DNA from 3 places in the Streptomyces sp. NPDC029041 genome. Region 1 is predicted to be linked to each of the others. Evidence: riboswitches for the same ligand, from Rfam matches in the RefSeq annotation. Region 1 holds a riboswitch; each other region holds the start of a gene.

Region 1 (2,258 bases):
AGGTGCTGGGAGACCGGCGTGGCCGGACCGTGACTGTGAGAGTGCCCGTGCCCGCCGCCCGCGCCGGAACCTGGGCCATGGCCGTTACCGTCGCCACCGCCCTGACCGGGGCCCTGTCCGTCGCCGCCACCCTGGCCGTGGCCGTGTCCGGGGCCACCGCCGTGCCCGTGGCCCTGCCCGTCGCCTCCGCCGTACCCGTCGCCGCGGCCGCGGCCGTGGCCGCCACCTCCGGTGGGCCCTGGTCCGTACCCGCCATCGGCTCCCTGTCCGGGGCCCTGTCCGCCGAATGGACAACTCTGACGGGGATGACCGCCCGGAGAACCGGTACCCCGGCCACTGCCGGAGCCCGTCCCATACTCACCGCGGTCCCCAGGGCCGAATCCCGCGTCCTGCCCGTACCCGAGCTCGGGGCTCTGCCGCCTGGCAGGTCCTTGCCCCCCGGCCGGCCCCTGCCCGGCTCCGGCGGCGTAATCATGGCCGTCACCACGGCCATTGCCGTTTCCGGCGCCGGATCCGCGGGGCGGCTCGGGCGGTGGGAAGGAGGGACGCTGCGTCGTGGTCACCGCCCGATCATCGCAAGAACGAGGGGGGCCCTCTGTTCACCGCGCCAGAATTGCCGCTAGCGTGGGGGCACCTTTTGTACACGCGGGAGCTCGGAGCACCGGGCTGAGAGGGCGCTGACCTCCGTCCCAGCGATGTTTCACATGAAACATCGCCGGAGTCGAGTGATGTTTCACACGAAACGTCGCCGGACGGAAACCGCTGCGTCGACCGCCGAACCTGTTACCGGGTAATGCCGGCGTAGGGAGTAGGTCTCATGACCAACAAGGACGCACGCACGCCTGCCTCCATCCAGGACGAGACGTCCGAGGAGGCCGGGAAGTCCATCGGCTGGCACAAGGCGTACATCGAGGGAACCCGCCCCGATCTGCGCGTGCCGGTCCGTCAGGTGCACCTCACCAACGGCCGGTCGGTCACGCTGTACGACACGTCGGGCCCCTACACCGATCCACTCGTCGAAACCGACGTCCGCAGGGGTTTGTCGCCGCTGCGCGAGAACTGGATCATCGCCCGCGGCGACACCGAGGAGTACGCGGGCCGCCCCGTCCGTCCCGAGGACGACGGCATCAAGCACACCTCCCCCCGGGGCGGTCTCCGGAACCTGGACGCGGTGTTCCCCGGCCGGCCCCGCCAGCCGCGTCGCGGCAGGGGCGGAGAGGCCGTCACGCAACTCGCGTACGCCCGCCGCGGCGAGATCACGCCCGAGATGGAGTACGTGGCCATCCGGGAGAACGTTTCTCCCGAGGTGGTCCGTGACGAGATCGCCGCAGGCCGGGCCGTGCTGCCGGCCAACGTCAACCACCCGGAGATCGAGCCGATGATCATCGGCAAGCGATTCCTGGTGAAGGTCAACGCCAACATCGGCAACTCGGCGGTGACCTCCTCCATCGAGGAGGAGGTCGAGAAGATGACCTGGGCGACCCGCTGGGGCGCCGACACGGTCATGGACCTGTCCACCGGCCGCAACATCCACACCACGCGTGAGTGGGTGCTGCGCAACTCCCCCGTGCCCATCGGCACCGTGCCGCTCTACCAGGCCCTGGAGAAGGTCGACGGCCGAGCCGAGGAGCTGACCTGGGAGATCTACAAGGACACCGTCATCGAACAGGCCGAGCAGGGCGTGGACTACATGACGGTCCACGCGGGTGTGCGCCTGCCGTACGTGCCGCTGACGGCGAACCGCAAGACCGGCATCGTCTCCCGCGGCGGCTCGATCATGGCGGCCTGGTGCCTCGCGCACCACAAGGAGTCGTTCCTGTACGAGAACTTCGAGGAGCTCTGCGAGATCCTCGCCGCGTACGACGTGACGTACTCGCTCGGGGACGGCCTCAGGCCCGGGTCGATCGCGGACGCCAACGACGAGGCCCAGTTCGCGGAGTTGCGCACGCTCGGGGAACTCAACCGGGTCGCGAAGCGTTTCAACGTTCAGACCATGATCGAGGGCCCGGGCCACGTCCCGATGCACAAGATCAAGGAGAACATCGACCTTCAGCAGGAGATCTGCGATGAAGCTCCGTTCTATACGCTCGGCCCGCTGACCACCGACGTCGCACCGGCGTACGACCACATCACCTCCGGCATCGGTGCCGCGATGATCGCCTGGTGGGGCACGGCGATGCTGTGTTACGTCACGCCCAAGGAGCACTTGGGCCTGCCGAACCGTGATGACGTCAAGACCGGTGTCATCACCTACAAGA
Region 2 (2,258 bases), on a different contig from region 1:
GAAGGAGGCGCAGTCGCCGACCGCGTACACATCCGGCTCGCCCGTGCGCAGATGCTCGTCGGCCACGATCTCGCCGTGCGGGCCCAGCCCGATCCCGGAACCGGCCAGCCAGGCCGTCGCGGGGCGGGCGCCGATGCCGACGACGACCGCGCCCGCGGGCAGCCGCGAGCCGTCGTCGAGGACGACGACGCCGGGTTCGACGCGCTCCACGCGCGCGCGTGTCCGCAGGTCGGCGCCCGCGTCGGCGTACCAGTCGGCCATGGGGGCGGCGACCTCGGCGGGCAGCGCCCCGGCGAGCGGGCGTTCCGCGGCTTCGACGACGGTCACCGCGCAGCCCGCCTCGCGCGCGGCGGTGGCGAACTCGGCGCCGATCCAGCCCGCGCCGACGACCACGATGTCGTGCCGGCGGGCCAGCACGGGCCGCAGCCGCTCGGCGTCGTCGAGGGTGCGCAGCAGGTGCACGCCCGGCACGCCCTCGGTGCCGGGCAGCCGGACGGGTTCCGCGCCCGTCGCGACGACCAGGACGTCGTACGGCACGGGCCCGTCCTCGGTGTCCAGCTCGTGGTCGGCGGGGCGCAGGCCCAGCACCTCGCAGCCGAGCCGCAGTTCGATGCCGAGGGCCTCGAAGTCGACGTCGAAGGCGGAGCCCTCGGACTTGCCGAGCAGGACGGCCTTGGACAACGGGGGCCGGTCGTAGGGCTGGTGGGGCTCGGCGCCGATGAGGATCACGTCACCGGTGAAGCCCTGCTCGCGCAGCGCTACGGCGGTCTGCACCCCGGCCATGCCCGCGCCCGCCACGACGACGCGCCGCGGCGCGGACGAACCTGGTTCCTGCGTCTGCTCGCTCACCTGATCACCATAGACACCTGACGTTTCGTCAGTCAGTGCTCATGCGCCGTGACCTGCTCCACAACGCTCGTGCCGTCACCCTGCTGGGACTCCCACTCCCAGGTCTCCTCCAGCCGCACCCGCCCGTCGGGCAGCTCCACGACCGAGGAGACGCAGTGCCCGGAGGACGTGGTGCCGTCCTGCTTGAGCTGGACGTACCGGAAGTCCAGCCGGTCACCTTTCCGGGTACCCACGAGGTGCCCGCGTACGACGTCGCCACCGGTGTACTCGGCCCAGATCTCGCCCTGCCGCTCGTGGTACGTGAACCGGGTGCGGGTGCCCACCTGCCCCGGGGCCTGGTCGGCGACCGGGGCGAGGACGAGACCGTCGAGGGATCGGGCCATGGACTGAGGCTCCCTTACTGCGGGACAGGGCGTCGGGCTAGGGTGGCCAACGTAAAGCACTCGCGGGAGCCCGGACGCACCGGGCTGAGAGGGAGGCTGGCGGCCTCCGACCGTACGAACCTGATCCGGGTCATGCCGGCGAAGGGAGGGGCTGGACGCCCATGTCGCCTACGTCCACATCCACGTCCGTGTCGTCAGACGTCCTGGTCATCGGGGGCGGGATCATCGGCCTGGTCACGGCCTGGCGGGCCGCGCAACGGGGGTTCGCCACGGCCGTCGTGGACCCCGAGCCGGGCGGCGGGGCCGCTCAGGTCGCGGCCGGGATGCTGGCCGCCGTCACGGAACTGCACTACGGCGAGCAGACCCTGCTCGGTCTGAACCTCGCCTCCGCCCGGCGCTACCCGGACTTCGCCGCCGAGCTCACCGAGCTGACCGGCCGGGACCTCGGCTACCGCCGCTGCGGCACGCTCGCCGTGGCGCTGGACGCCGACGACCGGGCCCACCTGCGCGAACTGCACGCCCTGCAGCAGCAGTCGGGGCTGGAGTCGCAGTGGCTGTCGGGGCGCGAGTGCCGGCGCCTGGAGCCGATGCTCGCGCCGGGCGTGCGCGGGGGGCTGCGAGTCGACGGCGATCACCAGATCGATCCGCGGCGGCTGGCCGGGGCGCTGGTCGCCGCCTGCGAGCGGACGGGCGTGGTCTTCCGCCGTACGTGGGCAGAGCGGCTCGCCGTCGTCCGGGACCGGGCCGCGGGTGCCGTCCTGGCCGACGGGACCGAGGCGGCCGCCGGGCAGGTGGTGCTCGCCGGGGGGAGTCTCAGCGGGCGGCTCGCGGGCGTCCCGGAGGACGTGCTGCCTCCCGTGCGGCCGGTGAAGGGCCAGGTCCTGCGGCTGACCATGCCGCAGCGGCACGGGCCGTTCCTGAGCCGGACCGTGCGCGCGGTCGTGCGCGGCAGCCACGTCTACCTGGTGCCGCGCGCGAGCGGCGAGCTGGTCGTCGGGGCCACCAGCGAGGAGCTGGGCTGGGACA
Region 3 (2,258 bases), on a different contig from region 1:
GGGTCCATCCGGCGGCTCACCGACCCCGAGCCCGACGGCCTGGGTCTCTCACAGCGTGGCATCACCGTCTCCACCGTCGGCCTCGTCCCGGCCATCCACCGGTTCGCCGACGAGGGCTTCAAGTGCCGTCTCGCCATCTCGCTGCACGCGCCCGACGACGAGCTGCGCGACACCCTCGTGCCGGTGAACACCCGGTGGAAGGTGCGCGAGGTGCTGGACGCCGGCTTCGAGTACAGCGCCAAGTCGGGGCGCCGGCTGTCCATCGAGTACGCGCTGATCCGGGACATCAACGACCAGGCCTGGCGCGGTGACCGGCTCGGACGGCTGCTCAAGGGCAAGCCCGTGCACGTGAACCTGATCCCGCTGAACCCGACGCCCGGCTCCAAGTGGACCGCCTCGCGACCCGAGGACGAGAAGGCGTTCGTGGAGGCGATCGCCGCCCATGGTGTGCCGGTGACGATCCGGGACACCCGTGGCCAGGAGATCGACGGGGCGTGTGGTCAGCTCGCCGCCACCGAACGGTAGTCTGACCGCCGTAAGAACATCTGCATATTCCGACAGGGGAGCGCCACAGCGCTGAGAGTGCGGCACACGGCCGCAGACCCTCCGAACCTGGCCCAGGTCATTCTGGGTAGGGAGATCGGTCATCACTCGAGCTGTTGCGCCCTGCCCGGGACCCCGGAAGTCCCGGGCGGGGCCGCGTCTTCTCCTGGTCACTCCAGGAGGAATCCAGTGCGTAACAACATCAAGCGGCTGACGGCGGCGGTCGTCGGGCTCGGCATGGCCGGCACGCTCGCCGCCTGCGGGTCGTCCGGCGGCGGCCAGGAGTCCGGCGACTCCAAGACCGTGACGCTCGTCAGCCACGACTCGTGGGCCGCGTCCAAGGACGTCATCGCGGCCTTCGAGAAGCAGTCCGGGTACAAGGTCCAGGTCCTCAAGGACGGCGACGCCGGGCAGGCCGTGAACAAGGCCATCCTCACCAAGGACAACCCGCAAGGCGACGTCTTCTTCGGCGTCGACAACACGCTGCTGTCCCGCGCCCTCGACAACGGCCTCTTCCAGTCGTACGAGGCGAAGGGATCCGACCTGATCCTGCCCGAGTACCGCGTCGACCAGGACAAGCACCGGGTCACCCCCATCGACACCGGCGACATCTGCGTCAACTACGACAAGAAGTACTTCGCCGACCGCAAGCTGGCGCCTCCGCGGACTCTCCACGACCTGGTCAAGCCCGCGTACAAGGACCTGCTCGTCACCGAGAACGCCTCCTCGTCCTCGCCCGGCCTGGGCTTCCTGCTCGGCACGGTCGCGGAGTACGGCGACGACGGGTGGGAGGGCTACTGGATGAAGCTCAAGGCCAACGGCGTGAAGGTCGTCGACGGCTGGGAGCAGGCCTACAACGAGGAGTTCTCCGGCTCCAGCAGCGGCAAGAAGGCCAAGGGCGACCGGCCGCTCGTCGTGTCGTACGCCTCCTCGCCGCCCGCCGAGGTGCTGTACGCCGACCCGAAGCCGACGGCCGCCCCGACCGGGGTCGCCGAGGGCACCTGCTTCCGGCAGGTCGAGTACGCGGGGCTGCTCAGCAACGCCGAGAACACCAAGGGCGGCAAGGCCCTCCTCGACTTCCTCATCAGCAAGAGGTTCCAGGACGACATGCCGCTCAACATGTTCGTCTACCCGGTGCGCGAGGGCGCCCAGGTGCCGCCGGAGTTCGCGAAGTACGGGCCGCAGGCGAAGGACCCGGAGACCATGGCCCCGGCGAAGATCGCCGACCACCGTGACCAGTGGGTCAAGTCGTGGATTTCACTCGTTCTGAAGTAGCCCGCAGGAGGCGCGGAAGCGCGGCGCGGCTCGGTCTGCTCACCGTGCCCGTCGCGTTCTTCGCCGTCTTCTTCGCCTACCCCGTCGCCGCGATCGTCGCGCGCGGTCTCAAGGCGGACGGGACCTGGCACCTCGGGCGGATCGGGGAGGTGCTGGCGCAGTCCGACGTCCGGCACGTCCTGTGGTTCACCACCTGGCAGGCGCTGGTCTCCACCGCGCTCACGCTGCTCGTCGCCCTCCCCGGTGCGTACGTCTTCGCCCGCTTGGACTTCCCCGGCAAGCAGGTCCTGCGGGCGGTCGTGACCGTCCCGTTCGTGCTGCCGACGGTCGTCGTCGGCACGGCGTTCCTGGCGCTCGTCGGGCGGGGCGGGCTGCTCGACGAGCTGTGGGGCGTACGGCTGGACACCACCGTGTGGGCGATCCTGCTCGCGCACGTCTTC

Evidence for each region. Region 1 has a riboswitch for thiamine pyrophosphate ahead of thiC (phosphomethylpyrimidine synthase ThiC). Riboswitches for the same ligand answer to the same signal wherever they lie in the genome.
Region 2: another riboswitch for thiamine pyrophosphate. It lies ahead of thiO (glycine oxidase ThiO); the one in region 1 lies ahead of thiC (phosphomethylpyrimidine synthase ThiC).
Region 3: another riboswitch for thiamine pyrophosphate. It lies ahead of AB0F04_RS26035 (thiamine ABC transporter substrate-binding protein); the one in region 1 lies ahead of thiC (phosphomethylpyrimidine synthase ThiC).

Annotation. Positions count from the first base shown of each region.
Region 1 covers NZ_JBEZWO010000008.1:224-2,481, reverse strand. Annotated here, with positions in the region: gene AB0F04_RS21270 (YibE/F family protein) at 1-563, opposite strand, end outside; TPP riboswitch at 636-825, shown strand; partial or broken gene thiC (phosphomethylpyrimidine synthase ThiC) at 818-2,258, shown strand, end outside.
Region 2 covers NZ_JBEZWO010000003.1:393,510-395,767, forward strand. Annotated here, with positions in the region: gene AB0F04_RS09030 (FAD-dependent oxidoreductase) at 1-849, opposite strand, end outside; gene AB0F04_RS09035 (hypothetical protein) at 882-1,232, opposite strand; TPP riboswitch at 1,285-1,396, shown strand; gene thiO (glycine oxidase ThiO) at 1,394-2,258, shown strand, end outside.
Region 3 covers NZ_JBEZWO010000010.1:117,124-119,381, reverse strand. Annotated here, with positions in the region: gene rlmN (23S rRNA (adenine(2503)-C(2))-methyltransferase RlmN) at 1-525, shown strand, start outside; TPP riboswitch at 550-656, shown strand; gene AB0F04_RS26035 (thiamine ABC transporter substrate-binding protein) at 781-1,818, shown strand; gene AB0F04_RS26030 (iron ABC transporter permease) at 1,794-2,258, shown strand, end outside.